2 regions of the Terrabacter sp. 2TAF16 genome follow, and region 1 is predicted to be linked to the other one. Evidence: predicted binding sites of a transcription regulator. Region 1 holds the regulator's gene; the other holds the start of a gene.
The links. Region 1 encodes HspR, which represses chaperone genes until heat shock. Its sites were predicted from a motif close to AAGTTGAGTCNNNNNGACTCAACTT; they were not measured.
Positions count from the first base shown of each region.

Region 2: AB4Z14_RS16600 (ATP-dependent Clp protease ATP-binding subunit) is a predicted target of HspR. The motif match lies at 8,212-8,236, and genes of this name have one in related genera.

Region 1 covers NZ_JBFRFZ010000010.1:82,862-97,915, reverse strand. The annotation lists gene dnaK (molecular chaperone DnaK) at 109-2,022, shown strand; gene AB4Z14_RS16190 (nucleotide exchange factor GrpE) at 2,019-2,714, shown strand; gene AB4Z14_RS16185 (DnaJ C-terminal domain-containing protein) at 2,804-3,814, shown strand; gene AB4Z14_RS16180 (heat shock protein transcriptional repressor HspR) at 3,832-4,284, shown strand; gene AB4Z14_RS16175 (ATP-binding protein) at 4,402-7,548, shown strand; gene AB4Z14_RS16170 (ANTAR domain-containing protein) at 7,746-8,435, shown strand; gene AB4Z14_RS16165 (hypothetical protein) at 8,445-8,702, shown strand; gene AB4Z14_RS16160 (VOC family protein) at 8,712-9,143, shown strand; gene clpB (ATP-dependent chaperone ClpB) at 9,242-11,803, shown strand; gene AB4Z14_RS16150 (HAD family hydrolase) at 11,814-12,410, opposite strand; gene AB4Z14_RS16145 (hypothetical protein) at 12,407-13,066, opposite strand; gene AB4Z14_RS16140 (LppX_LprAFG lipoprotein) at 13,187-13,897, shown strand; gene AB4Z14_RS16135 (MFS transporter) at 13,905-15,054, shown strand, end outside.
Region 2 covers NZ_JBFRFZ010000011.1:2,157-17,210, forward strand. The annotation lists gene AB4Z14_RS16570 (ABC transporter permease) at 1-203, shown strand, start outside; gene AB4Z14_RS16575 (ABC transporter ATP-binding protein) at 200-1,132, shown strand; gene AB4Z14_RS16580 (amino-acid N-acetyltransferase) at 1,309-1,815, opposite strand; gene AB4Z14_RS16585 (LCP family protein) at 1,812-2,828, opposite strand; gene AB4Z14_RS16590 (FtsX-like permease family protein) at 3,091-4,422, opposite strand; gene AB4Z14_RS16595 (ABC transporter ATP-binding protein) at 4,419-5,327, opposite strand; gene AB4Z14_RS16600 (ATP-dependent Clp protease ATP-binding subunit) at 5,494-8,112, opposite strand; gene AB4Z14_RS16605 (hypothetical protein) at 8,482-9,420, opposite strand; gene AB4Z14_RS16610 (nucleoside deaminase) at 9,660-10,163, opposite strand; gene AB4Z14_RS16615 (SAM-dependent methyltransferase) at 10,160-10,912, opposite strand; gene AB4Z14_RS16620 (lactate 2-monooxygenase) at 11,038-12,324, opposite strand; gene AB4Z14_RS16625 (maleylpyruvate isomerase N-terminal domain-containing protein) at 12,410-13,258, opposite strand; gene AB4Z14_RS16630 (hypothetical protein) at 13,258-13,998, opposite strand; gene AB4Z14_RS16635 (proline dehydrogenase family protein) at 14,186-15,054, shown strand, end outside.

The DNA.
Region 1 (15,054 bases):
GAGTCCGGTTTTGACAATCACGTCGGAGCGGGAGCAGATTGAGCGAGGACCTGTTTCACCCGGACCACCAGCACCACGGTCTCCACCTAGATCATCAAGGAGTCACCCATGGCACGTGCCGTCGGAATCGACCTCGGTACCACCAACTCGGCCGTCTCCGTCCTCGAGGGCGGCGAGCCGAGCATCATCGCGAACGCCGAGGGCGGGCGCACCACCCCCTCCGTCGTCGCGTTCTCCAAGAACGGCGAGGTTCTCGTCGGCGAGGTCGCCAAGCGCCAGGCCGTCACGAACGTCGACCGCACGATCCGCTCGGTCAAGCGCCACATGGGCACCGACTGGAAGTCGCCCGAGATCGACGGCAAGACCTACACCGCCCAGGAGATCAGCGCGCGCATCCTGCAGAAGCTGAAGCGCGACGCCGAGTCCTACCTCGGTGAGACCGTCACGGACGCCGTGATCACCGTCCCCGCGTACTTCGACGACGCCGAGCGCCAGGCCACGAAGGAGGCCGGTGAGATCGCGGGCCTCAACGTCCTGCGCATCGTCAACGAGCCCACCGCGGCCGCGCTCGCCTACGGCCTCGACAAGGGCAAGGAGGACGAGCTCATCCTCGTCTTCGACCTCGGTGGCGGCACGTTCGACGTGTCCCTCCTCGAGGTCGGCAAGGACGCCGAGGACGGCTTCGCCACGATCCAGGTGCGCGCCACCAACGGTGACAACCACCTCGGTGGTGACGACTGGGACGACGTGGTCGTCCAGCACCTCATCACGCAGGTGAAGAACAAGACCGGCCAGGACCTGTCCAAGGACAAGATCGCGATGCAGCGCCTCCGCGACGAGGCCGAGCGCGCCAAGAAGGAGCTCTCCACCGCGACGAGCACCAACATCTCGGCGCAGTACATCTCGATGACGCCCGAGGGCCCGATCCACCTCGACGAGAACCTCACCCGCGCACAGTTCGAGCAGATGACCAAGTCGCTCCTCGACCGCACCAAGGCGCCGTTCCACAAGGTCATCGAGGATGCCGGCATCAAGGTCGCCGACATCGACCACGTCGTGCTCGTCGGTGGCTCCACCCGCATGCCGGCCGTCACCGCCCTCGTCACCGAGCTGACCGGCGGCAAGGCCCCCAACAAGGGCGTCAACCCCGACGAGGTCGTCGCCATGGGCGCGAGCCTGCAGGCCGGTGTCCTCAAGGGTGAGCGCAAGGACGTCCTGCTCATCGACGTCACGCCGCTCTCGCTCGGCATCGAGACCAAGGGTGGCCTGTTCACCAAGCTCATCGAGCGCAACACCGCGATCCCGACGAAGCGCTCCGAGATCTTCAGCACCGCCGACGACAACCAGCCGTCCGTCCTCATCCAGGTCTTCCAGGGTGAGCGTGAGATCGCGCAGCACAACAAGTCGCTCGGCACCTTCGAGCTGACCGGCATCGCGCCGGCGCCGCGCGGTGTGCCGAAGATCGAGGTCACCTTCGACATCGACGCCAACGGCATCGTCAACGTCTCCGCCAAGGACCAGGGCACCGGCAAGGAGCAGAAGATGACGATCACCGGCGGCTCGGCCCTGTCGAAGGAGGAGATCGACAAGATGGTCAAGGACGCCGAGGCGCACGCCGACGAGGACAAGAAGCGTCGCGAGGAGGCCGAGGTCAGGAACCAGGCCGAGCAGCTCGTCTTCTCGACCGAGTCCTTCCTCAAGGAGTCGGGCGACAAGGTCCCGGCCGACGTCAAGACGCCGGTCGAGGAGTCGCTCGCCGACCTCAAGGCCGCCATCGCCGAGGGGTCCGAGGCCAGCGCCGACGACATCAAGGCCAAGGTCGAGGACCTCAACACGAAGTCGCAGGCCATGGGCCAGGCCGTGTACGCCACCGAGCAGGCCACCGCGAACGCCGCGGGCGCCGCCGGGGCGCAGGACGGCGCCCCCGCCGACGACACCACGCCCGGTGGGTCCGGCACGGACGACGACGACGTCGTCGACGCCGAGGTCGTCGACGACGACGAGGTCAAGGACGCCAAGTGACCGAGTCCCCGAAGCACGGCACGCCCGGCGAACAGCCTGACGTGACCGCGACGGGCGCGACGGGTGCCGGCGGCGACGCCGCCGGCACCCCGCCGCGGGCAGGCTCCGCCCACGGCGAGCGCCATCACACGTACTACGAGGGCGGCGCGGGCGCGTCGTCCGAGCCCGGTGGTGAGGACGAGTTCGACCACACCGCAACCGATTCCAACGAGACCGGCGACGCCGGCGAGTCCTCGGAGACCGAGGGCGTGGCCCTCGCCGAGGAGGACACCATGGCCGCGACGCTGCTCGCCGACCTGCAGCGGCTGCAGGCCGAGTACGTCAACTACAAGAAGCGCGTCGACCGCGACCGTGAGGTCATCCGCCACACCGCGGTCGGCAGCGTCGTCGAGTCGCTGCTCCCGGTCCTCGACGACATCCACATGGCCCGCCAGGCCGGCGACCTCGCCGGTGGCCCCTTCGCCGCGATCGCCGACAAGCTCGAGGCGACCCTCGGTCGCTTCGGCGTCGAACGCGTCGGCGAGGCCGGCCAGGAGTTCGACCCCAACGTGCACGAGGCCCTCATGCACGTCGAGGCCGAGCTGCCCGAGGGGGCGACTGGCACGACCGTCGTCCAGGTGCTCCAGCCGGGCTACCGCATCGGCGACCGGCTCGTCCGCGCCGCCCGGGTCTCGGTTGCCGACCCCGCCTGAGACGTCCGCCGCCGGGCTGCGCACGCAGCCCGGCGGCATACCCGATGATGGGAGCAGCGTGAGAGTCACCGTGAACGAGGAGGTGCGCCATGGCTAGTCAGGACTGGTTCGAGAAGGACTTCTACGCGATCCTCGGCGTGCCCCAGGACGCCGACGCCGCGACGATCAAGAAGACGTACCGCAAGGTCGCGCGCACCATGCACCCCGACCACAACGTCGGCGACCCCAAGGCCGAGGAGCGCTTCAAGGAGGTCGGGGAGGCGTATGCCGTCCTGTCCGACCCCGAGAAGCGGCGCGAGTACGACGCGATCCGCGCCATGTCGCACGGCGGTGCCCGCTTCACCGCGGGCGGCGCGGGCGGCCAGGGCGCGGGTTTCGAGGACATCTTCTCCGCCTTCGGCGGGGCGGGTGGTCCCGGTGGGCAGCGCGTGCGCTTCGACACCGGTGGCGCAGGCGGCCAGCCCAACCTCGAGGACATCCTCGGGCAGATGTTCGGCGGTGGTGCACCCGGCGCCGGCTACGGCGGCTACGGCGCGACGGCCGGTCCACGCCCCGGAGCCGACGTTCAGGCCAACACGCGCATCGGCTTCCGCGACGCCGTCGAGGGCTCGACGGTCTCGCTCAGCTCCCCCGATCTCGGTCGCATCAATGCCCGCATCCCTGCGGGCGTCAAGGACGGGCAGCGGATCCGCCTGCGCGGCAAGGGTCGCCAGGGCGACGCCGGCGCACCGGCCGGTGACCTCATCCTCACGGTGGGGGTCGACAAGCACCCGGTCTACGGACGTGACGGCGACAACCTCACCCTCGACCTGCCCGTCACCTTCGCGGAGGCCGCGCTCGGCGCGACCGTCGCGGTCCCGACGCTCGACGGCGGGTCGGTCAAGGTCAAGGTGGCGCCGGGCACCCCGAGCGGCCGCGTCCTGCGGGTCAAGGGGCGCGGCGTCAAACGGGGCGACCACGCCGGCGACCTGCTGGCCCGCGTGCAGGTGGTCGTGCCGCAACGGCTGACCGACGAGGCCCGCGAGGCCATCGAGCGGATGGCTGCGGCCGAGAACGGCCACGACCCCCGGGCCGACCTCTTCCAGCGCGCCCGAGCCTGACGAGCGAGGTGACGACGATGGCCCGCAAGAGCGCCCGCCCCGGTGGGCACGACGACGACGCACCCGTCTTCGTCATCTCCGTCGCGGCCGAGCTGGCCGGCATGCACGCCCAGACGCTGCGGCAGTACGACCGGCTCGGCCTCGTCTCACCGTCGCGCACGCGCGGGGGCGGACGGCGCTACAGCACGCGCGACGTCGAGCTGCTCCGCGAGGTGCAGCGCCTGTCACAGGAGGGTGTCTCGCTGGCCGGCATCCAGCGCATCCTCGACCTCGAGAACCACGTGACCGCCCTCCGGTCACGGGTCGAGGAGCTCGCCGCCGACCTGGCGGCGGCCCAGGCGGCTCTGTCGGCCGGCGCCCGGGTCTTCGCGGTCGGTCCACGTGGCGAGGTCGTGGCGGTCCGACCCGGCCAGCGCCCGCCCCGCGCCCCGTCGTCGCAGGCGCTCGTCGTGTGGCGGCCCGAGCGCTAGGTTCGCGCCTCACCGAGCCGTCTGTGTGTGTCAGACTGTGCTCGCCTCAAGCAGACGGGGCGCGCCGCTGTGGAATGCCGCCGGAGGCAGTTTCTTGACCCCAGTCCCGGAGGTCGTGTGACCCCGCACCACCCTGAGGGCGGCCTGCCCGGCGCCCCCACGACGAACGCCTCGAGCGGCGGCGTGCCCTCGTCCCCGACGGGGATGCGTGACCTCTTCCTGCGCACCGACTGGTCGGCCACCTCGCTGGGGCCCGTCGAGTCCTGGCCGGCCAACCTGCGCGTCCTCGTCGACGTCTGCCTGTCGTCGCGCTTCCCCATGCTGGTCTGCTGGGGTCCGGAGCTCTCCATGCTCTACAACGACGGCTACCGCGGCCTCCTCGGCGAGAGCAAGCACCCCGGCGCGTGGGGTCGCCCCATCCGTGAGGTGTGGCCCGAGATCTGGGACGTCATCGGACCGATGCTCCATGGCGTCGTCAGTGGCGGTCCCGCGACCTGGGTCGAGGACGAGCTGCTGGTCGTCGACCGGTACGGCTTCCTGGAGGAGGCGTACTTCACGTGGTCCTTCGGCGCGATCCACGATGACGACGGCCAGGTTGTCGGCGTCGTCGACATCGCCACCGAGACCACCGCCAAGGTGCTCGCCGAGCGGCGCGACGAGATGTCGGCCCGGCTCGTGGCGGCGTTGGCCGACGCCGACACGCCCGAGGACGTGCGCATCCGCGCGCTGGAGGTGCTCGGCTCCCAGGTCAACGACCACCTCGCGAGCGACATCCGGTGGCACGTCGAGGGGGACGAGCCGCCGAGCGGAGCCGTCGACGGAGAGGTCGTGCACGTCGTCCCCGTCGTCGAGCCCGGGCTGCTCGAGCCCACCGCGCACCTGCTGCTGACCGAGAACCCCCGCCGCCCGTGGGACGCCCAGCTCCAGGTCTACGCCGAGCTGTGCGCCGCGCACGTCGCGATGGCGCTGAGCGGCATCCGCCGCCTCCAGGAGGAGCGTCACCGGTCCGAGGCTCTGGCCGAGCTCGACGTCGCCAAGTCCGACTTCTTCGCCAACGTCAGCCACGAGCTGCGCACGCCGCTGACCCTCATCGCCGGACCGGTGCAGGACGCCCTCGCCGCCGACGGCCTCGACCCCGAGCAGCGCCAGCGCTTCGAGCTGATCCTCCGCAACACCGACCGACTCGCGGGCCTCGTCGACCGCATCCTCGACCTCACGAGGCTCGAGGCCGGGGCCGTCGAGCCGCACTGGGTCCGGGCCGACGTCGAGGAGCTCGTCGCCGGCATCGGAGCGAACTTCCGCCCGGCCATCGAGCGCACGGGACTCGAGTTCGAGGTGGTATGCGACGACCTCGACCACGAGGCCTACGTCGACGTCGACATGTTCGAGCGCATCGTGCTCAACCTGCTGTCGAACGCCCTGAAGTTCACGACGCGCGGACGCATCTCGCTCCACCTGGGCGGGACCGACACCGGGTTCGCCGTCTCGGTCACCGACACCGGCATCGGCATCGCCGAGAAGGACCTCGACCTCGTCTTCGACCGCTTCCGGCAGCTCGACCGCGGCGACGACCGACGATCGCGCGAGGGCGCCGGCATCGGCCTGTCGCTCGTGCGCCAGCTCGTCGACCTGCTCGGCGGCCGCGTCGCCGTGCAGTCACGGCAGGGGAGGGGCAGCATCTTCACCGTGTCCTTCCCGTGGGGCCGGCCCGCGGAGCGGGCCGCGCTGCGCCCCTCGATCACGCCGCGCTCGGCCGAGTCCTTCATCCACGAGGCGAGCAGCTGGGTCGTGCGCGACGCGGTCGCGGCCGAGATGCAGGCGTCGTCCGCGGACCCCGAGCCGCTCCGCGGGCCGATGTCGCCGGCCACGCAGCCGGACGGCGTGCGTCCGACCCTGCTCGTCGTCGAGGACAACCACGACATGCGCGACTACATCGCGCGCCACTGCGTCGTGGACTACGACGTCGTGTCGGTGCGCGACGGGGTCGAGGCCCTCGAGCACCTGCGCGCCCGACGTCCGTCGATCGTCCTCGCCGACGTCATGATGCCCCGCATGGACGGCCTGACCCTCGTGCGCGAGATCCGGGCCGACGCGAGCCTGCGCGACCTGCCCGTCGTCCTGCTCTCCGCGCGGGCCGGCGTCGAGGCCAGCACCACGGGGCTGCTCGAGGGTGCCGACGACTACGTCATCAAGCCGTTCCAGCCCCAGGAGCTCCGCGCGCGCCTCGCCGCCAACCTCGTGCGGGCCCGATCGCGGTCGCGCGACGCCGCGTGGCTGCGGGCGATCCTCGGAGCCATCCAGGAGCCGTTCGTCGTCGTCGACGCCGAGGGCCTCGTCGTCCAGGTCAACGACGTGTTCACCCGGACCTTCGGCTGGTCGCTCGCGGACGGCCCGCTCGTGCCGCCGTACCCGTGGTGGATCCGGGAGTCGGAGTCCTCCGACGAGCACCACCAGCACCAGCGACGCATGGAGATGCTCCGGTCCGGCCGACCCGTCGAGGACGACCGCTACCGCATCCTCCGGCGCGGTGGCGGTGAGGCCTGGGTCCACGTCCGGTCGGCGAGCGTGCCGGGCACGGCGGAGCACGACGGCTTCGTCATCGTCGTCGTCCGGGACGAGACGCGCGAGCGCGAGTCCCGTCTGCGGCGCGAGCTCGCCGCCCGGATCGCCGTCGACCTCGCCACCGCGGAGGAGCTCGACCAGGTGCTCGCCACGGCCGTCACCGGCTTCACCGTGCTCTTCGACGGTGCGGTGACCCTGCGCGTCTCACCGACGAAGGGGCAGCCGGTCGTGCTGTCCCCGCGCGGACGGGTGGCCGTCGACGACCTCGAACCGGGCATCCGGCAGGGGCTCGACTCCTCGCCGCACCGCCACGACGTCCTGGTCGACGACAAGCGGGAGGGCCTGCTGCTCCTCCCGACGGCGCACGAGTCGGACTGCCGGACCTGGGTGCAGTTCGACGAGCCGCGTCTCGTCTCGAGCGACGAGCTCATCGTCGGCGACCTGCTCGCGCAGTCGCTCGGCCAGGCCGTCGACCGCGTCGTCGCGCGGCAGGCGCGCGCGCAGAAGGAGCTCCAGCTCGAGCAGGCCATCGAGAGCCACCGGCTCATCGGTCACGCCGTCGGCGTCCTCATCGAGCGCCACCGCATCACGGCGACGCAGAGCTTCGAGATGCTGCGGCAGGCCTCGCTCAACCGCAACGTCAAGCTGCGCGAGATCGCGGCGCGCGTCGTCGAGAGCGGACAGGACCCCGACCAGGCCTGACCATCGACGTCAAGACCCGAGACTCGACCTCCGAAGCCGCGGGCTCCGGAGGTCGAGCGCGTGCGGCCTTGGGCCCCGGGGGAATCGGTCGAGAACGGCAATTGCCTCGTGTCGTGCTTTGTCCGGCGGCGTCACGAGATGCAACACTGTCCTGCCTCCAAGTTCGCGGGCCTTCCCACGCATACCCTGGAGGCCCGGTGACCGACCTGCGTCCGGCGACCGCAGCGAACGACGACCGCGGGCTCGACGCCGCGGCGCGGATCACCGCCGCAGCGCGGCTGATGGTCCGCTCCGAGGACCTCGAGGAGGCGCTCTCCCTCGCCGCGTCCGCCATCGGTGAGGCGCTCGTCGGCGAGGCCGTGATCCGGGTGACCGCGACCCAGCACGACCTGCTCGCCGGCGCCTCCGGTGTCGTGCCGCCGTCCGCGCTGCCCCCGGCCGTCCGCGAGGTGCTCGCCGGACCCGTCGACCTCGACGGGGCGACGATGGACCCGGCTGACGCCGGGACCCGCGGCATCCTCATGGAGTCGTCGGGGATCCACGCCACGTGCCGGGTGTGGGCCGGCGTCGGCCGGACGCCGTCTGCCGAGGGGGTCGAGCGGACCGTCGCGGAGCTGCTCCTGCACTCGTTGGCGCAGGCGGTGGACCGGATCGTCACGGTCGACCGTTTCCGGCAGAACGAGGCCAACCTCGAGCGCGCCGTCGAGAGCCACCGGCTCGTGGGCCAGGCCATGGGCATCCTCATCGAGCGACACCGGATCGTGTCGGAGGAGGCCTTCGACGTGCTCCGCCGCGCCTCCCAGGACCACAACGTCAAGCTGCGCGAGGTCGCCCAGCGCGTCATCGAGACCGGCGCCGAGCCGGACGAGGTCGTCGGTCGGTCCTAGGCTGGACGTGTGAGCCCGACGGACGAGACCCAGCACCTCATCGTGCTGCCGGAGCGTGACGGCGCCGAGGATCTCGCCGAGGAGCTCGAGGCCGAGGGGCTGGCCGACGTCCGCGTCGTGCGTGAGGCGCTCGCGGGCGAGGACGACTCCGAGGCCCACGAGTGGGCCGTCTACGTCCGCACCCCGGCCGACCCGGCGTATGCCGTCCGCTTCCAGGCGCTGGCCGCCGCCCACGACGGCTGGTACGACCCCGATCCGCACGACTGAGGAGTGGCGATGTCCCGCGCGTTCCAGGTGACCATCGACAGCAGCGACCCCCGCGCCCTCGGCGGCTTCTGGGCCGAGGTGCTCGGCTACGTCGAGGACGCGCCGCCGCCCGGCTTCGCGACGTGGACCGAAGCGCTCACCGCCTGGGGGCTGCCGCCCGAGCGCCACAACGACGCGTATGCCGTCGTGGACCCTGACGGGGCCGGGCCGCGGGTCTTCCTCCAGAAGGTGCCGGAGGGCAAGACGGCGAAGAACCGCCTGCACCTCGACGTCCGGGTCAGCGGGGTGCCGGGTCCTGCCGAGGGCAAGGGCGAGCAGCTGCAGTCAGAGGCCGACCGACTCGTCGCCCTCGGCGCCACGGTGGTGCGCGAGACGCTCACGGAGGTGGACCACTACCTCGTCATGCAGGACCCCGAGGGCAACGAGTTCTGCCTGACCTGAAGGCCGGCCACCGTCAGGTCAGGCACGAAGTTGAGTGGAATAGACTCAAGTCAGCGCCAGTTGACCCCAGTGAACCGATCCCCTCACCAGGAGTACGTATGGACCTACAGCTGACCAACAAGGCTCAGGAGGCCTTCGCCCAGGCCGCGACGACCGCGACGGGCAAGCACCACCCGAACATCGAGCCGGCACACCTGTTGCTGGCGTTGGCAGCCCAGAGCGGCACGACCACCCCGGCCCTGCTCACCGCTGGTGGCTCGAGCGTCGCTGCCGCGACCGCCGTCGCCGAGCGGGCCATGGCCGCGATGCCGCAGGTCACCGGCGGCGCCCAGCAGCCGCAGCTCTCGGCCACGGCGGGACGCGTCGTCCAGCAGGCCCAGCAGTACATGACGGCGATGGGCGACTCCTACGTCTCCACCGACCACCTGCTGCTCGCGCTCGCGCGCACGGGGCAGTTCGGCCTCGACGCCGACGCCATCGAGGCGGCCGTCCCCGAGCTGCGCGGGGGGCGTCCCGTGACGTCCGACAACCCCGAGGGCACCTTCGAGGCGCTGTCGAAGTACGGCACCGACCTCACCGCCCGCGCGCGAGAGGGCAAGCTCGACCCCGTCATCGGCCGGGACGCCGAGATCCGCCGCGTCGTCCAGGTCCTCTCGCGCCGGACGAAGAACAACCCCGTCCTCATCGGCGAGCCGGGCGTCGGCAAGACCGCCGTCGTCGAGGGCCTCGCCCAGCGCATCGTCGAGGGCGACGTGCCCGAGAGCCTGCGCGACAAGACTCTCTACAGCCTCGACCTCGGCTCGATGATCGCCGGGGCGAAGTACCGCGGCGAGTTCGAGGAGCGGCTCAAGGCCGTCCTCGAGGAGATCAAGGGCAGTGACGGCCAGATCGTCACCTTCATCGACGAGATCCACACCGTCGTCGGCGCGGGCGCCGGAGGCGAGGGCGCGATGGACGCCGGCAACATGCTCAAGCCGATGCTCGCCCGCGGCGAGCTGCGTCTCGTCGGCGCGACGACCCTCGACGAGTACCGCAAGCACATCGAGAAGGACGCCGCCCTCGAGCGCCGCTTCCAGCAGGTCTTCGTCGGCGAGCCCTCCGTCGAGGACACCATCGCCATCCTCCGTGGGCTCAAGGAGCGCTACGAGGGCCACCACAAGGTGACGATCGCCGACTCGGCGCTCGTCGCCGCGGCCAGCCTGTCCGACCGCTACATCAGCGGTCGCCAGCTGCCTGACAAGGCCATCGACCTCATCGACGAGGCCGCCTCCCGGTTGCGCATGGAGATCGACTCGAGCCCCGTCGAGATCGACGAGCTCCGGCGTGCCGTCGACCGGCTCAAGATGGAGGAGTTCGCCCTCGAGCAGGAGAGCGACGCGGCGAGCAAGGACCGCCTCGAGCGTCTGCGCAAGGACCTCGCCGACCGCTCCGAGGAGCTCGCCGCCCTCAATGCCCGGTGGGAGGCCGAGAAGTCCGGTCTCAACGCCGTCGGTGACCTCAAGGCCCGCGTCGACGACCTGCGCACCCAGGCCGACCGGCTCCAGCGCGAGGGCGACCTCGGCGCCGCCTCCAAGATCCTCTACGGCGACATCCCGACCCTCGAGAAGGAGCTCGCGACCGCCCAGGAGCGCGAGGCCGCGGCCACGACCGGCGACGAGGAGCCGATGGTCAAGGAGGAGGTCGGCGCCGACGACATCGCCGACGTCATCTCCGCCTGGACCGGCATCCCCGCCGGCCGGCTCATGGAGGGCGAGTCCGAGAAGCTGCTGCACATGGAGCAGCACATCGGCGCCCGGCTCATCGGCCAGGCCGAGGCGGTGCGTGCGGTCTCCGACGCGGTGCGCCGCACGCGCGCCGGGGTCTCCGACCCCGACCGGCCGACGGGCAGCTTCCTCTTCCTCGGACCCACCGGTGTCGGCAAGACCGAGCTGGCCAAGAGCCTTGCCGACTTCCTCTTCGACGACGAGCGGGCCATGGTCCGCATCGACATGTCGGAGTACTCCGAACGGCACTCCGTCGCGCGCCTCATCGGGGCGCCCCCCGGCTACGTCGGCTACGAAGAGGGTGGCCAGCTCACCGAGGCCGTCCGCCGTCGTCCCTACTCCGTGATCCTCCTCGACGAGGTCGAGAAGGCCCACCCCGAGACGTTCGACATCCTGCTCCAGGTCCTCGACGACGGGCGCCTCACCGACGGCCAGGGCCGCACCGTCGACTTCCGCAACGTCATCCTCGTGCTGACCTCCAACCTCGGCTCGCAGTTCCTCACCGACCCGACGCTGAGCCCCGACGCGCGCCGGGAGTCGGTCATGGGTGTGGTGCGCTCGTCGTTCAAGCCCGAGTTCCTCAACCGCCTCGACGAGGTCGTCGTCTTCGACGCCCTGAGCCGCGACGACCTCGCCCACATCGTCGACCTGCAGGTGCGGGCGTTCGCCGAGCGGCTCTCCGACCGGCGCATCACCCTCGAGGTCACCGACGACGCACGCCAGTGGCTGGCGGCCCGCGGCTACGACCCGGCCTACGGCGCCCGGCCGCTGCGCCGGCTCGTGCAGCGGGAGATCGGCGACCGACTGGCCCGGGGCCTGCTCTCGGGCGACGTGCGCGACGGGTCGACGGTCACCGTGGGTGTCGACGCCGACGGCGAGGCGCTCGACCTGGTCTGACACACGGCACTCAGCGCGTGAAGAGCTCTGCGTCCCAACCGAACTCACGGGCGGCCGCGACGTTGTCCTCGCGGTCGTCGGTGAACCAGACCTCGGCTCGGGCCACCACGCGCCCGAGGTCGGCCTCGATGGCGCGGTGGGCGGCGGCATACGCCATCGGGTCGGGCTTGGCCACGCCGAAGTCGGCGGTGTTGAGCAGGCCGTCGAAGAGCCGGGTGATCCCGAGCAGCTCCATCTCCTGCGGCACCTGGTCGGTGCCGTTGGTGAAGACGTACGTGCGGTGGCCGCCCGCACGCAGCTGCTCGAGGCGCTCGACGGTCTCGTCGATGACCGTGCCGCGGTTCGCGTGCCACTGCGCCATGTGCTCGCGCACCCGCGCCGGCTCGGGGACGACCTCCTCGAGGGCGGCGCAGATGGCGGCATACCACTCGTCGAAGGTGCGCCGACCTGTGATGGTCGGCAGGAGCAGCTCGCTGCGGAACGCCGTCGCCGAGACGTGCCCCGCGGGCAGCCCGAGCGCTGCCTCGATCGCGGGGTCGGCGTCGCCCGGGGCGAAGTCCCGGACTACGCCGTCAAGGTCGAAGACGTAGGCGGTGTGGTCCCTCACACCGTCGAGTCGCGCTGCTCGCGCTCGTCGGAGGAGCTGGTGTCAGCCGTGTCAGCCGTGTCAGCCGGGTCGAGCGCGTCGGTGCGGTCGGCGCGACGGCTGCCCCGCGTCTCGGCGGGGCGCTCGACGCTGCCGGTCGAACGCGGCTCGTCCGCCCACGACGCGGTGCCCTCGTTGACGCTCCCGTCGGCGCGGCCGGTCACGACGTCGGCGACCGACGGGCCCTCGCGCTCGCGCCACTCCGCCTCGCGGCGCGACAGCTCGGCCTCACGGGTGTCGAGGCCCTCGTGCCGGGCCGACAGCTCGCTCTCGCGGCGGCGCAGGTCCTCGTCCCGCAGGCCGGCCTCCTGGAAGCGGCGCTCGTGGTCGAGGCGCGCGGCCTCGGCGTTCTCCTCGAGCTCGGTGACGCGGGTCGCCTCCTTGTCCTCGCGGCGCAGGCGGGCACGGCGACGGGCGGCGGCCGAGACCATGGCCCAGCCGAGCGCGAAGAGCAGGACCGCGGCGGCGCCGTAGACGACGAGCTCGAGCGGCGTCGCGTTGCGCGTGAAGCCGAAGGCCGTGACGGCGACCGTCCCGGCAGCGGCGTGGGTCGCCAGGTAGGAGACGACGCCGACTCCGGCGCCGACGAGCAGCAGGATCACTCCGAGCAGGGCCATGGGTTCGTGCTCCTTCGTCTGGTGGCAGGGTTGTCCCGCCGTGATCGTCCCCGACCCTAGCCATACCCACATTGCCGTGGCGGACCGAGGGGAGGGGCGCCCTCGGTTAGCCTGACCCCCATGCGCATCACGGGAACGCTCGCCGCCGCTGCCCTCTCGGCGCTCTGCGTCGTCGGGGTGGCCTCCTGCTCGAGCAGCCCGGACGGGTCGACGCCCAGCGCGTCGCAGCTCTCGCCGGCCCAGGAGCTCTCGGCCGCCAAGGCGAAGGTCGACGCCGCACCGTCCGTGCACCTCAAGCTCGCGAGCAGCAACGTCCCGCAGGGTGCGAGCGGTGTCGTGTCGGCCGACGGCTGGGGCAAGCACCCACCGGCCTTCAAGGGCACCTTCAAGGTGACGCTCAAGGGCATCCAGGCCGATGCCGAGATCACCTCGCTCGACGGCGACGTCTACGCCAAGCTGCCGCTCGTCCCGGGCACCAACAAGATCGACCCCAAGACCTTCGGCCTTCCCGACCCGGCCGTCCTCTTCTCACCCGACAAGGGGCTGACGACGCTCCTCACCGCGACGACCTCCCCGGTCGCGGGCGAGAAGGTGCGCCAGGGCTCCGAGGTGCTGACGACGATCAAGGGCACCGTGCCCGGCAAGGCCGTCACCGACCTCTTCCTCATCGGCGACCCCAACGGCACGTTCCAGGTGACCTACGGCCTCACGGACTCGCAGGAGCTGCGCCAGGTCGTCATCACGGGTCCGTTCTTCGGCGCCGGCACGACGTCGACCTACACCCTGACGCTCGACCAGTACGGCCAGCCCGTCACCATCACCAAGCCCTGACGCGCCGGTGACGACACCACACCCGTCCGGGGCCGCTCCCGGCACCCATCGGCTCGCGCTGCTCTCGGCCGCGTCCGCTGCGGTCGCGCTGGCCGCCGCCGACACGTACGTCGTCGTCCTCGCGCTCACCGACATGATGGCCGGCGTCGGCATCGGCATCGACGCCCTCCAACGGGCGACACCGATCATCTCCGGCTTCCTCCTCGGCTACATCGCGGTGCTGCCCCTCATCGGCCGGCTCTCCGACCTGCTCGACCGTCGTCGCATCCTGCTCGGGTGCCTCCTCGTCTTCGTCGCCGGCTCGGCCGTCACGGCGCTCGCCGTCGAGATGCCGGTGCTCGTGACCGGTCGGGTGCTCCAGGGCATCGGTGGCGGCGGTCTCGTGCCGGCCACCCTCGCCCTCGTCGCGGACCTCTGGCCGCCGCACCGTCGTGGGACGCCGCTCGGGGTCGTCGGCGCCGTGCAGGAGCTCGGCTCGGTGCTCGGACCGGTCCTCGGCGCGGTCGTGCTGGCGTGGTCCGGATGGCGGGCGATCTTCTGGCTCAACGTCGCTGCCGCCCTCGTGCTGTATGCCGTCATCCACCTCCTCGGTCCCCGCGCGGGCACCCAGGGGTCGGCTGACGTGCCGCGCCCCAGGTCCACCGGTAGCCGCCGCGTCCTGTCGGCGATCACGGCCGTGCTGCTCGTCGTCGGTCTCGCCGTGACCGGGCTCGCGCTCGCTGCTCCTGAGACGCTCGTCACCGACGTGACCCTCGGCGCGCCCTTCGTGCCCTTCGCCGGCAGCTCGCGCGTGCTGACCCCGGTCGGTGTCGTCGGTCTCGCGCTGCTCGTCGTCGTCGCGGTGCTGACGGCCCCCCGGTGGTGGGCCGTCCTGCGGCGGGCCGACCTCGTGGGCGCGCTGCTCGTGGCCGTCGCGCTCGGCAGCCTGGTGCTGACCTTCGCGTCCTCCGACCCGGAGAAGGAGGTCGTCGGCCCGCTCGGTTACAGCCTGCTGCCCGTCGGCGCCGTCGCCCTCGTCGCCCTCGTGTGGTGGCACCGTCACGCGGCCGACCCGCTCATCCCTCGTGGCGTCGTCGGGGCGCGTGGCGGCCGCTCGCTCGTCGTCAGCCTCCTCGTCGGGGCGGCCCTCGTCTCGGTCGTCGTCGACGTGCCGCTCC
Region 2 (15,054 bases), on a different contig from region 1:
ACCCGCTGCGGATCTTCTGGACGTTCGTCGTGCCGACAGCCTTCGTCGCCTACATCCCGGCCGTCGCGATCCTCGGCCTCGACGACCCGCTCGCGCCGACCTGGCTCGCGTGGCTCACCCCCGTCGCCGGGCTGCTGGCCTGGGGCATCGCCGCCACGTGCTGGCGCCTCGGCACTCGTCACTACCAAGGAGCAGGCGGATGAGCATCATCGAGACGCGCGACCTCGTGCGCGACTTCAAGAAGACGCGCGCCGTCGACCGGATGACCTTCTCGGTCGCGCCCGGCGAGGCGGTCGGCTACATCGGAGCCAACGGTGCCGGGAAGTCGACGACGATCAAGATGCTGACCGGCATCCTCAAGCCGACCTCCGGTCACGTGCGCACGTGCGGGCTCGACCCGATGCGACAGCGGGTCGAGGTCGCGCGCCGGGTCGGAGTCGTCTTCGGCCAGCGCTCGCAGCTGTGGTGGGACCTGCCGTTGCGCGACTCCTTCGCGATCCTCGGGGCGATCCACCGGATGGACGAGGCGGCGTCCCGGGCGCGCACCGACCTGCTCGTCGAGCAGCTCGAGATGGGACCGCAGCTGGGCACGGCGGTGCGCTCGCTGTCGCTCGGCCAGCGGATGCGTGCCGAGATCGCCGCCGCCCTGCTCCACTCGCCGGAGCTGCTCATCCTCGACGAGCCGACGATCGGCCTCGACGTGCTCTCGAAGCAGCGGTTGCGCGAGTTCCTCGTCGCCGAGCGCCGTGAGCAGGGCACGACCCTGCTGCTCACCACCCATGACATGGGCGACATCGAACGGCTCTGCGACCGGGTCCTCGTCGTCGACCGCGGCCGGCTCGCCTTCGACGGCACCCTGACCGGGCTCGCGGGCACCGTCGGCGCGCAGCGCATCCTCGTCATCGACCTCGCCCAGCCCACGCCGGACCTGCACGACGTGCCGGGAGCGACCCTCGTCGAGAGCGAGTCGGACGGCCTGCGGCAGCGGCTCTCGTTCGACGCCGAGGCCACGACGGTCGCGGCCGTGCTCGCCCACGTCTCCTCCCGGCACGAGGTGCGCGACCTGACGATCGAGGAGCCCGACATCGAGGACGTGGTGCGCCGCATCTACGCCGCCTCGGGCCGAGCCTGACACCCCACCCCCTCCGTCGAGTGCCCCGTGGCCACTCCCGGCCCAGGGCGTATGCCGTCCCACCCGTCGAGTGGCCCCGTGACCTCAGGTGCCACTTCAGTCGTGTGACGGGTGGGACCGGGTGGCCCCTCGAGTGAGGTCGTCGCCCGGCAGGGGTGCTGGAGCGGCGGGCGGGGTCAGAGGGTGCGGAGCATCCGGGTGTTGCCGAGGGTGTTGGGCTTGACGCGCTCGAGGTCGAGGAATTCGGCGACGCCCTCGTCGTAGGAGCGCAGCAGCTCGGCGTAGACGTCCATCGGGACGGCCTGGCCCTCGATGACGTCGAAGCCGTGCCGGACGAAGAAGTCGGTCTCGAAGGTCAGGCAGAAGAGTCGCTCGACCCCGATCTCGCGCGCGTCCTCGACGAGCGCCTCGAGCAGGCGCCCACCCAGACCGGTGCCGAGCTGATCGGGAGCCACCGCGAGAGTGCGGATCTCGGCGAGGTCCTCCCACATCACGTGAAGCGCGCCGCAGCCGACGACGCGGCCGTCGAGGTCGGCGACGCGGAACTCCTGGAGGCTCTCGAAGTAGGTGACCGCCTCCTTGCTGACGAGCACCCGACGCTCGGCCAGAGGCGCGACGAGGGCCCGGATGGCGCGGACGTCGGACGTTCGGGCCCGCCGGAGGACGGGCGTGCCGCCGCTCACGAGAGGTTCCCGTCGCGGAACTCGGCGAAGAGGGTGCGGGCCTGCCTGCCGAGAACGACGATCGACTGCTGGCCGGCCCACCCGAAGGCGCCCTGGGCGACGCCCCGGCCGACCTGGAGCGGGCTCAGCTGATGGAGACCGGCGGTGAAGGTGAGGATCTGCTCGGCCGAGAGGTTGCTCCGACCGACCGTGCTGAAGCTCGTCAGCGCCGACGGGATGGCGATCGGCCCGGCGAGCTTGGCCTTGATCGCGGCGGCGAGGATGACCTCTCCCTGGTGGCGCGACCTGCCGAAGTCCCCGTCCGGCAACGTCTTCCGCTCGCGGGCGTAGGCGAGGGCCTCGGCGCCGGACAGGGTCTGGGCCCCGGCCTTGATGACGAGGTTCTTGGCGTGCGAGGCCACGACGGTCTTGGGGATGACGATCGGGATGCCGCCCTCGTCGTCGACGATCTTCTTGAACCCGCTGAAGCCGATGACGACGTATCCCTCGACGGGGAGGCCGGTCACGGACCTCACGGTGCTCACCTGCGCCCGCGGGCCGCCGAACACCATGGCCGAGTTGATCTTGCCCTTGCCGCCGGTCGCCAGCGGGACCCACAGGTCGCGGGCCATGCCCATGACGCCGCCGCCACCCTTGCCGTCGATGCCGATGACCTGGAGCACGTCGGCGCGGGTGCGCTCGAGCGGCTGGCCCTTGCGGGCGTCCGAGCCGATCGCGAGCACCCAGCGCGGCCCGCCGCCGAGGCTCGGCTTCTCGACCCCGAGCGACGGCCACCAGCCGCCGACGACCTTCCACGTCGGTCCGACGGCGAGGGTCACGTCGTCGCCGGCGGTGACGACGGCGACGGGCGTGCCCATCCACGAGCCGACCTCGGCCTTGGCCGAGACCGGGCCGGGGGCCGCCTTGCGCGTCTTCAGGGCGGCCGCGGCGGAGGGGGAGGACGTACGCGTGAGGTCGCCCCCGGCATACACCGTCGAGACCAGCGCAGCCAAGGGCGCTGGCGCCCCGCTCACGCGGACCCCCGAGGAGGGGGCGGACCCGGACGCGCTGCCGTCGGCCGAGGCGGACGCTCCGGCCGGCGAGCCGGTCCCGCTCGGCGCACCCGTCGAGCAACCCGCGAGGGCCACCGCCGCGGCCGCCGAAACGGCCCCGGCGCGCGCCACCACGGACCGTCGCGTGCGGGCTGGACGACGGGTGTCGGCGGGCATCACAGGCCGCTGGCGGACGTCGGTGGGGCGGTGCGGGGAGGTCACCGCCCCACCGTAGACGACCGGTTCAGGCGACGCGGGAGGCCGTCCGCACGAGCGACCGGGACGCCAGCACCGACGCCAGGACGACCGCCCCAGCGACGGCCGAGGTCACGACGAAACGCACGACGAGGCCGCTGTCGAGGGCGCTCGTGAAGGGCAGCATCAGCACGAGCACGAAGCCGGCCGACAGCACGATCGTCATCGACAGCGGGAGCGCGACCTCGAGCGCGCGGGCCCGGTGGAGCGAGCGCTCGCTCGTGCCGGCGAGCGCCAGCGCGCGGTACTGCTCGCGCTGGTCGAGCACCCGGGCCGCCTGGACGACCCCCGTCGACGTGGCGCCGACGATGGTGATGATGACGAGGGTGACGAGCGCGCCCGTGCCGAGGTCGTCGGCGAGGTAGCGCTCGAGCGGAGTCGTCGGGTCGTCGACCTGCGCGAGGCTCGTGAAGCCCACGACGACGACGGCGAGGCCGAGGGCGCCGACCGCGCGCCACGTGCTCTTCGGGTCGTCGGCGATGCGCCGGGCCGCCAGCAGCGTCGCTGCGGTCGGGGCGAGACGCGCCGCGACCCGGCCGGCCACCATGACCACCCACGGCCCGACGGCGTTGACGGCGAGGATCATCGCGCCGAGCACGAGCACGATCGTCATCCGCTGCGGCTCCTTCATCGGGGTGATGACGAGCACCCACGCAGCTCCGGCGGCCAGGGCGACGAGCAGCCGCAGGACGCTCAGGCGCTTCGGGCTCGTGCGGGCAGCCACGCCGAGCGGGCTGATCGCCACCCGGGCGAGGCTCGACGCGCCGGACACGACCGCCACGACGACGACGGCCGCGACGACGGCCAGCGTCTGCCACAGCGGCAGCACCAGCTCGCGCAGCTCGAAGGGGCGGCCCTGGAAGCTCAGCCGGGCCACGAGGGGGAGGACGGCGAGGTAGAGCACGACGCCTGTCAGCGCACCGACGACGGCCTGGGCGGCCGCCTCTGCCAGCGTCATGAGCGTGACCTGTCCCGACGTCGCACCGGCGAGACGGAGCGCGGCCAGACGCTGGTCGCGGCGGGCGATCGCGAGACGCGCCGCGACACCGCCGAGGGTGAGGGTCGGGATGACCATGCACGTCGTCGCGATCCAGGCGAGGGTCACGTAGAGGTTGCCGAGCGCCGCCTCGTCGCTGAGGTGGCCCTTGAGGCCGCCCGGCGGCAGGGGGTTGCGCGCCTCGAACGCGTGGAGCCCGGCGACGCAGACGAGCAGGGCCGCCGTCGCGACGGCGAACGAGACCACCGCGAGGATGCCGGGCACCCGGTTGTCGGCCGCGCCCGCACGCCGCAGGCGCCACCACAGCTCGGTCGCGGCCCTCACCTGGCCACCGCCGTCGCAGTCTGGACCGGGCCGGCCGCGACGTGGGCGCCTGCGTCTGCACCAGCGATCCGACCGTCGCGGACCCGGACGACGCCGTGGCACCAGCGGGCGACGTTCTCGTCGTGGGTCACGACGACGAGCGAGGCTCCGGTGTGCGCCGCGAGCTGCGTCAGGTGGTGCATCACCTCGGCGCTGGTCGTCTGGTCGAGCGCACCGGTCGGCTCGTCGGCGAAGACGACCCCGGGGCGGGCCACGAGGGCGCGGGCGATGGCGACCCGCTGCGCCTGGCCGCCCGAGAGCTCGCCCGGACGGCGCTTCTCCAGCCCCGAGAGGCCGAGCGGGTGGAAGAGCGTCGCGGCCCGCGCCGTCGCCTCCGACCGCCTGACCCCGCCGAGCATGAGCGGCAGGGCCACGTTCTCGATCGCCGGCAGCTCGGGCAGCAGCATGCCCTGCTGGAAGACGAATCCGAAGTCCTCGCGGCGCAGCACGGTGCGCTCGCGGTCCGACATCCGTGCGATGTCCCGGCCGCGCCACAGCACCTGGCCGCCGGTCGGTCGCAGGATCCCGGCGAGCACGTGCAGCAGCGTCGTCTTGCCCGAGCCGGACGGCCCCATGACGGCGAGGCTCTCGCCGGCGCGGATCGTCAGGTCGACGCCGCCGAGCGCGGGCGGCCCGGCGGAGGCCCCGGAGCGGCCGTAGGTCATGACGAGGTCTCGGGCGACGAGGTCGCGGGCCGGGTCGGGCGACACCGCCCGTGCCGGACGTGAGGGGGCCTGGGCGCCGGTGAGGCCGACGGTGGGGCTGACAGGCGGGGCGACGGTGGAGGCGGGGGAGGCTGGGAAGGCTGGGAAGGCTGGGCGCTCGGGCGCACCGGACGGCGTACGGGCTGGGTCGTAGTAGCTCATGGACCCAGCCTCGCCGCGGTGGGCCGGGTCCCACATCGGGCCGTGGTCGCCTCCCGGGCGGGACGGCATACGACCCCGGTATGACGACCGGGACGCGGGCGTACGACGAAGGGGCCGGGGACGTGGTGTCCCCGGCCCCTTCGGCCGTGCTGGCGGATCGCTGCGGTCAGCGCTCCGTGCCGGTCAGCCCCGCGTCGGGGTAGACCTGGTCGTCGGGCACGGGCGGGCCGGCCGTGATGTTGACCCCGAGCGCCTCGTCGAGGGCGGCGCCCTCGGGAAGCTCCGGGAGGTCGTCGGCCGGCCGGTGCGCGGCGTCCGGGTGGGCCATGTCGGAGAAGGTGAACGTCTCCGCCTTGCCCTCGCCCTCGGTGTCGACCTTGACGTACTGGCCGGACGCGAAGTCCCCGAACAGGATCCGCTCCGACAGGGCGTCCTCGATCTCGCGCTGGATGGTGCGGCGCAGCGGACGCGCACCGAGCACGGGGTCGTAGCCCTTCTTGGCGAGCAGGTCCTTGGCGGACTGCGTGAGCTCCATGCCCATGTCCTTGTCCTTGAGCCGCTTGTCGAGCTTGGCGATCTCGAGGTCGACGATCTGGATGATCTCGTCGCGGCTCAGGTGCGGGAAGACGATGGTGTCGTCGACACGGTTGAGGAACTCGGGCCGGAAGTGCTGCTTGAGCTCGTCGGTGACCTTCGCCTTCATCCGCTCGTAGTCCGAGCGGCTGTCGGGTCCGGCCGAGAAGCCCATGTTGGCCTTGGAGATGTCCCGCGTGCCGAGGTTGGTCGTCATGATGATGACGGTGTTCTTGAAGTCGACCATCCGACCCTGCGAGTCGGTGAGGCGGCCGTCCTCGAGCACCTGCAGCAGCGAGTTGAAGATCTCCGGGTGGGCCTTCTCGACCTCGTCGAAGAGCACGACGGAGAACGGCTTGCGGCGCACCTTCTCGGTGAGCTGGCCGCCCTCCTCGTAGCCGACGTAGCCAGGAGGCGAGCCGAAGAGGCGGCTCACCGTGTGCTTCTCGGAGTACTCGGACATGTCGAGCTGGATCAGCGCGTCCTCGCTGCCGAAGAGGAACTCGGCGAGCGTCTTGGCGAGCTCGGTCTTACCGACACCGGTGGGGCCGGCGAAGATGAACGAGCCACCCGGACGACGCGGGTCCTTGAGGCCTGCACGGGTGCGGCGGATCGCCTGGGACAGCGCCTTGACGGCGTCGTCCATGCCGACGATGCGCTTGTGCAGCTCGTCCTCCATGTGGAGCAGTCGGCTCGACTCCTCCTCGGTCAGCTTGAAGACCGGGATGCCGGTGCTGGCCGCCAGGACCTCGGCGATGAGCTCCTCGTCGACCTCGGCCACGACGTCCATGTCGCCCGACTTCCACTGGGCCTCACGGGCGGCCTTCTCCTGGCGCAGGCGCTTCTCGTCGTCGCGGACGCGGGCCGCGCGCTCGAAGTCCTGCCCGTCGATGGCCGACTCCTTCTCGCGCACGAGCGCGGCGATCTTCTCGTCGAACTCGCGCAGGTCCGGCGGAGCCGTCATCCGACGGATGCGCAGTCGCGCGCCCGCCTCGTCGATGAGGTCGATGGCCTTGTCGGGTAGGAAGCGGTCGTTGACGTAGCGGTCGGCCATGTTGGCGGCCGCGACGAGCGCCCCGTCGGTGATCGTCACGCGGTGGTGGGCCTCGTAGCGGTCACGCAGACCCTTGAGGATCTCGATCGCGTGCGGCAGCGTCGGCTCCTGCACCTGGATCGGCTGGAAGCGCCGCTCGAGGGCCGAGTCCTTCTCGATGTGCTTGCGGTACTCGTCGAGCGTCGTCGCACCGATCGTCTGCAGCTCACCACGGGCGAGCATCGGCTTGAGGATCGACGCGGCGTCGATGGCGCCCTCGGCGGCACCTGCACCGACGAGCGTGTGGATCTCGTCGATGAAGATGATGATGTCGCCGCGGGTGCGGATCTCCTTGAGGACCTTCTTCAGCCGCTCCTCGAAGTCACCGCGGTAGCGGCTGCCGGCCACGAGCGAGCCGAGGTCGAGGGTGTAGAGCTGCTTGTCCTTGAGCGTCTCGGGCACCTCGCCCTTGACGATGTCCTGGGCGAGGCCCTCGACGACGGCGGTCTTGCCGACGCCGGGCTCGCCGATGAGGACGGGGTTGTTCTTGGTGCGGCGGGACAGCACCTGCATGACCCGCTCGATCTCTTTCTCACGTCCGATGACCGGGTCGAGCTTGCCCTCGCGGGCAGCCTGCGTGAGGTTGCGACCGAACTGGTCGAGCACGAGGGAGCCCGCGGGCGTCCCCTCGGCCTGGCTCTGGCCGACGCCGGCGCCGGCCTTCTCGCCGCCCTGGCCACCCTGGTAGCCGGAGAGCAGCTGGATGACCTGCTGGCGGACCTTGTTGAGCTCCGCGCCGAGCTTGACGAGGACCTGGGCGGCGACGCCCTCGCCCTCGCGGATCAGGCCGAGCAGGATGTGCTCGGTGCCGATGTAGCTGTGGCCGAGCTGGAGCGCCTCGCGGAGCGAGTACTCGAGGACCTTCTTCGCGCGGGGCGTGAAGGGAATGTGACCGGTGGGGGCCTGCTGCCCCTGGCCGATGATCTCCTGGACCTGGGCCCGGACCGCTTCGAGCGAGATGTCGAGCGATTCGAGGGCCTTCGCGGCGACGCCTTCGCCTTCGTGGATCAGACCCAGGAGGATGTGCTCGGTCCCGATGTAGTTGTGGTTGAGCAGGCGAGCTTCCTCCTGCGCGAGGACAACCACCCTTCGGGCCCTGTCGGTGAACCGTTCGAACATGTTCTTCTCCTGACTGATCGAGAGACATCTCGATGCTATCTGTGCCCGCTGTGGACGAGCACACCCCGACCAACGCCGGTGGTGTCCCTCCTGTTCCCCATCCTGAGCGTGATCGGCTCAGGTTCAGCCGCTGTTCGCCGTGAGCGGACAGATGCCGAGAGGCGTGTCGTGATCCTTGCGTATGCCGTGTCGTACCCGCCCAGTGTCCGCCCGCACTGTTGCCGGCGCGCTTCACACCCGTGGAGAGCGGTCGCGGACGCATCCATCCGGGCCGCCTTCCGGCACAGAACCGCGCCATGGCGCGGTTTCGGGTTCGGCCAGCCGCGTCATCGGGCGCGGAACCGCGCCATGGCGCGCTCGTCGGCGCCCTCATGCCGGCAGGGCGAGGTCGCCCGACCTGCTCGGGAAGTGTCGGCGCCACTCGTGCCTGAGCCGGGGCACCGGCATACCGGCTCGGCGCATGGCCCGCGTGATCCTCGCGAGGGTGTTCGCCGGTGTCGAGTAGATGTCCCGGGACACGACCACGAGCCGCCGGATCTGCTCGTCGTCCAGCGCCTCGTCGCGGCCGATGTCGCTGAGCCACTGCTCGTCCGACTCGGCGTGCTGCCTGCCGTCGTACTCGATGATCAGTCGGAAGGGGAGGTAGGAGAGGTCGTATCGCCGCAACAAGGTCCCGTCGTCGTCGTGCACCCGGTGGTCCACCTCGGGCTCGGGAAGTCCGGCGAGGACGATGAGCAGCCGCAGGCGCGTCTCCATGGGTGAGTCGACGCCGGCTCTCACGAGCCTTGCCGCTCGCCGGGCCAGCCTCGAGTGGGGGCCGCGGTGCTTCTCAGCCAGGGCAACCAGCTCGTCAGGTGTGAAGCGCTTCTTGCGGACCAACGAGTCCCCGAGCACGACGAGATCGACGAGACCGAGCACCTGACTCATGTCGAGAAAGGTCTGCGCCGGGCCGGTGACGGGCAGCCCCATCCAACGGACCACGTGCTGTCGCGCCTTGGCACGGTGAGCCGCGATGCCGAGACACTGGGCACGCATCCTCGGATACGTCACGTGGACGTCAGGGTTGTCGGGAACGACGCCGCCCCAGAGCCGGGCCGCGGTGTGATGGGAGAGGTAGCTGCTCGGCTCGGCCAACAGCAGGGCTCCCTCGGCGAGCAGCCGAAGGGTCACGCGGGTCTCGGCAGTGACGTAGACCCCACGGAAAAGTGCGCGATGCGTTCGCCGGAAGCGCCATGCGCTCAGCGTGTCGTCTCCGTCACTCGTGCGCAGAAACGGCTGGTCGGTGCCGGGGCTGTCGGCGGGCTTCATGACGTCACTGTGCGACACCGGACTCGCGCTCGTTGTAGGTCATCCACAGCCGCCGAAACCTCTGAGCGCCAAGGCCACCGGGGCGGACTTGTGGTGGCCGAGTGTGGTCGCGTGGGCCGCTTTCGCCCGCCAGGGCGGAGTTGTCGTGGTCCCGGGGTCTCGGGTGCGTCGTTCGGGTCCGCCCCGGTGGAGTTGATGTGGTCGGGGAGGACCTCCGGGCGTATGCCGGTTGGCCGGCGTCAGGGGTTGGGGTCGGGGTGGGGGTGACCGTGGGCGAAACGGTCGTCGAAGTCGCGGACCTCGGCCTCGAGCTCGGGGGCCGGCCCGTCGACGACCGCGCCCGGCACGACGTCGTGGATCGACAGCGCCGCGACCGGGGACGGGGCCGAGCCCCACGCCGACCGCCACGCGGTCAGCTGGGCCGAGCTCACGGCATACGCGATCCGGCCGAGGCCGACCCACGCGTGCGCTGCTGAGCACATGGGGCAGTGCTCGCCCGAGGTGTAGACGGTCGCGGCCGCCCGCTCGGCGGCGGTCAGTTGGGCACCCGCCCAGCGGGCGATGGCGAACTCGGGGTGCTGGGTGGCCTCGAGCGCGAGGACGTGGTTGTGGTCCTCGAAGAGCACCTCGCCGTCGCCCGACACGAGGACGGAGCCGAACGGCTCGTCCCCGCGCTCCAGGGCCAGGCGCGCGAGCGAGACCGCCCGGCGCAGGTGCTCGAGGTCGGTGGCGTCGAGGCTCATGCGACCCTCCCGGTGACGAGCGCGAACGTGACGAAGGCGCCGCCGTCGGCCTCGAGCATCCCCTGCACCGGCGAGCTGGCCTGTCCCTTGAGCTCCATGACGGCACGTTCCCACAGCAACCAGTTCGCGCACGCGTCCGGCTGGTTGCGGGCCGTGACGGTCGTGAAGGCGCGGCTGAACTCCCACTGGCTGCGCAGCCAGTCCGCCGTGTGCCAGGCCGCGGACTCGGCGCCGACGACGCGGTCGATGTGCTCGGGGATCTCGCCGAGCTCGCGCACCTCGGTCGTCAGGGCCGGCGTCGCGACCCCGAGCTGGCCGCCCGGCTTGAGGAAGGTGGCGAGGTAGGGCGGGTAGTGGTCGCCGGTGCCGAAGTACTCCCACGCGTCGATGCTGAGGATGGCGTCGAACGAGCCCCGGCCGAAGGGGAGCGCGTGCGCGTCGACCCGCATCGCGAGGACGCGATCGTCGACGTTCTCCTTGCGGAAGACCGCGGCAGCCTCGGTGGGGTCGACCCACAGGTCGGCGGCCACGACGCTGACGCCGTACTCCCGCGCGAGGAAGACCGACGTCGCGCCCAGCCCCGAGCCGAGGTCGAGGACGCGCATGCCGGGCCGGAGGTCGAGGTCGGCGGCGAGGTCCTCGAGCAGCCACAGCGGGTGGGGGCCCATGTCGAGGTCGACGAGCCACTTCGCGTCGTAGCCGTTCGACTTCGGGTAGGCGTCGCGGGTCAGGTGGTCGAGGGCTGGCATGACCCGATCCTCCGGGACAGACCCCGACTGCGTCGACCCGGTTCCATGCGGCGAGAAGCGGCCTCTCGACCGTGACCGGGCGGCGACACGTGGCCCGTCGACGGTCGGCGCGGCGCCTTGTCGCGTCAGGGCGCGGCCACGAGCCGCTCCGGGGTCAGGTCGGCGAGCGACGTGCACCCCGTGAGCGCCAGCTGGAGGTCGAGCTCGGCGCGCAGGTTACGCAGCACCTCCGAGACCCCGTCGGCGCCGGCGAGGGCCAGACCGTAGACGTGTGGTCGCCCGATGCCGACGGCCGACGCGCCCAGGGCCAGTGCGACGAACGCGTCTGCGCCGCAACGGATCCCGCTGTCGAAGATCACCGGGGCGTCGGACCCGGCACCGCTCACGGCCTCGACGACTCCGGGCAGGGCGTCGAGCGCGGCGACGGACCGGTCGACCTGCCGGCCGCCGTGGTTGGAGACGTAGACACCGTCGACCCCGGCGTCCACGGCGCGTCGGGCGTCGTCGGGGTGCAGGATCCCCTTGAGCACGATCGGCAGGCTGGTCATGGTCCGCAGCCGCGGTAGGTCGTCCCACGTCAGCGAGGGTCGGCTGAAGACGTCGAGGAACGTCTCGACCGCGGCGCGCGGCTCGGGCGCCGTGAGGTTGTGCCGGGTGTCGCCCGGGTGGTTGCGGCTCATCGACACGAGCGTCGCGACCGCGGCCGGCGTTGGCCGCGGCCGGACCGCCGGCCCGGCCGCCGCCACCCGCTCGCGGACGAGCCGCTGGAAGACGGGGTCCGACGTGTACTGGGCGATGCCCTCGCCGCGGGCGAACGGCAGGTGCCCGAGGTCGAGGTCGCGTGGACGCCAGCCGAGGTATGCCGTGTCGAGGGTGACGACGAGGGCGTCGCTGCCGCACGCCTCGGCGCGCGAGACGAGGCTCTCGACGAGGTCGTCGTCGCTGCTCCAGTAGAGCTGGTACCAGTGACCGGACCCGGCGAGGGTGCGCGCGACGTCCTCCATCGGCACCGAGGCCTGGGTGCTGAGGATCTGGGTGACGCGCTGCTCGCGGGCGCCGCGGGCGACGGCGAGGTCGGCCTCGTCGTCGGCCATCGACAGGACCCCGACCGGGGCGACGAGGAAGGGGCTCTCGTGCCGACGGCCGAAGAGCTCGACGGACGTGTCGCGCTCGGTCGTGTCGACGAGCATCCGGGGCACGACGCGCCACCTCGAGAAGGCTGAGACGTTCGCGTCGGCGCTCGCCTCGGAGCCGGCCGAGCCTGCGACGTAGGCGAACCCGCGCTTCGACATGACCTTGCGGGCCGCCACCTCGAGCTGCGTGCCGTCGGTCGGGACCGCCGGGCGGCGGCCGAAGGCACCGGCCCGGTAGATCGCCGACTGGACGGTCCGTCCGACGCCCTCCTGTGGCATACGAGCTCCTCTGGTCGCACGGGCCCGGGCCGCGACGGTGCGGTCCGGGTGCTGCGCCCATCCTGCTACGTGGTCGACCCGGGGGTCACCACGAGATCGAGATGTTCTCGCGCCACCAGCGCTCGATCTCCGTGATGGTCTCGGTGGTCTCGGTGGGCTCGGCCGGCTCGGCCGGCTCGGCAGCGCCGCGGCTCCACAGCCGCAGGTAGAGGTCGACGGGGTCGCCGGTCAGGACGTGGTCGGCGTCGGCCCCACCCGAACCACCGGACCCCGACCGGACCCGGCTGGTCCGGATCGGCCGGCCGGTGTCGAGGTCGACGAGCCAAGCGACGTCGGCGCCGTCGGGGCGCACGAGCAGCCGGGTCGGGGCGCCGGGTGAGGCTCCCTCCTTGCGGCGGGTGACGAAGCCGACGAGCAGCTCGTCGATGCCGTCGAGCGCGACGGCGGGCCGGATCCACGTCTCGTGGGCGCGCGCGGGCCGTCCGAGCCGGGCCCCGAGCGCGTCGACGGCGTGGACCGTCGTCTCGTGGCACTGCCGGCGCGTCCAGAAGAGCCGCGGGGCAGGCGCGTCCTTGAGGAACACGACCGCGTCGAGGGCGTCCGGCGCGTCGACGATCGCCTGCAGCAGCGCCGTCGCCCCGTCGTCGAACCAGCCGAGCACGTCGGCGGACCGGCGCCCCTCGCGCTCGAGCGGCTCCGGCTCGACGGGCTCGCCGCGCAGGTGGCTCGCGGCCCAGCGGTGGACCATGCCCTGGTGGGTGACGAGGTCGAGCACCGTCCAGTCGGGGCACGTGGGGACGGGTGCATCGAGGCCAGCCGCCATCGCGTTGGCGCGCAGCACGGTCGCGGCACCCCCGAGGGCCTCGCCGAGGTCGTCGAGGGTCAGGCCGAGCGGTCCGGGCGCGGCGAGGGCGGCGTCGTCGATCGTGGACATCAGAGCCCCTGCACGTCCCGGGCCAGCAGCGCGAGCGCCGTCGACCCCTTGTCGGTGGCGACCTTCGCGTCGCCGGACGAGTAGGTGAGGCGTACGAGCACGTTGCCCACCTGCACGACGCCGACGTAGTCGTGGCGCGTCTCGTCCGGGGACGTCCGCGTCACGTCGACCCGGCCGAGCGGCATACCCTCCGCCACGTCGCGGCGCTGGTTGGCGACGGTCGTCGTGACGCCCTTGGCCGGCCGGGGGGCCCGGCACGCCTGCGCCGCGACGAGCAGCGGCTCGGCCGCGTTCGCGGCCGACGCGAGGTCGGGGTAGGTGATCGCGGCGACGTCGGCGCGGACGCCTCCCGGCCCCTCCCAGGAGCGGGCGTATGCCGTCGGGCCGACGTCCCGGGCCACGGTGGGCCCGTTCGGGCACGACGTGAGGACGGCCTCCGTCACCGACTCGTCGTCCGTGCGGGTGAGCCCCCTGAGGTCGTGGCCACGGAGGTAGGAGGCGACGACGGCGGTGGCGTGCACGCGGGGTGGCACGACGCTCGAGGGCGGCGTGAGCGGCGCGTCGTCAGCGGCTGGGCTCGTCGGGGCGCCGGTGGCGCCTGCCGTTCCGGTCGTGCCTGCCGGGCGGGTGGCGGAAGACGGCGTCGCGACCGGCTGGCCGCACGCGGCGAGCACGAGAGGCAGCGCTGCGGCCGCGAGGGCGGCGGGCACGGGTCGTCGGGTGGCGCTCGGGCGAGCCATGGCAGCGAGTCTGCCGCATGGCCCCGAGGAGGACCCCGAGAGACCGGGCGGGCGGCGTGCGTGCCGCAGGAGCGGAGGGGACCGGCGGGCGCCGGCTGCCGGCGGCGGTAGATTTGCCCGGCGGGACGGTCACCACCGTCCGCCGCCGTGACCCGAGCGACATCCCGAGCACCACCCGGAGGCCCCCGTGGACGCCAGCGACCTGCTGCGCAACTCGCTCCTGCAGCTGTCCAAGCAGGAGAAGATCCGAGACGTCATCGAGAAGGCGCCCGTGTCGCGCTCGGTCGTCAAGCGCTTCGTGCCCGGTGCCGAGCGTGCCGACGTCGTCGGGGCCGCCTCCGAGATCGCGGCGTCCGGCCGCCTCTCGACGATCGACTACCTCGGCGAGGACACGACCGACCTCGCCCAGGCCCGGCACACGCGCGACGCCTACCTCTCGCTGCTGACGGCGCTGCGCGACCAGGGCCTCACCGAGGGCGGCTCCGTCGAGGTCTCGCTCAAGCTGAGCGCGCTCGGGCAGGCGCTGCCGGGCGACGGCAACGCCATCGCCCTGGACCACGCCCGTGAGATCTGCGAGCTGGCCAAGCAGGGCGGCACGACCGTGACCCTCGACATGGAGGACCACACGACCACCGACCTGACCCTCGACGCCCTGCGCGAGCTGCGGGCCGACTTCCCGACGGTGGGCGCCGTCGTGCAGGCCTACCTCTACCGCACCGAGGCCGACTGCCGGGACCTCGCCCACGCCGGGTCCCGTGTCCGGCTCTGCAAGGGCGCCTACAAGGAGCCCGAGTCGGTCGCCTTCCAGTCCGGAGCCGACGTCGACAAGTCCTACGTCCGGTGCCTCAAGATCCTCATGCAGGGCGAGGGCTACCCGATGGTGGCCTCGCACGACCCGAGGCTCATCGAGATCGCCGGCGCGCTCGCGGGCCAGGCCGGTCGCGACCCGAGGTCGTTCGAGTACCAGATGCTCTACGGCATCCGCCCCGAGGAGCAGAAGCGGATCTCCGACCGCGGCGACCAGATGCGCGTCTACATCCCGTACGGCCAGGAGTG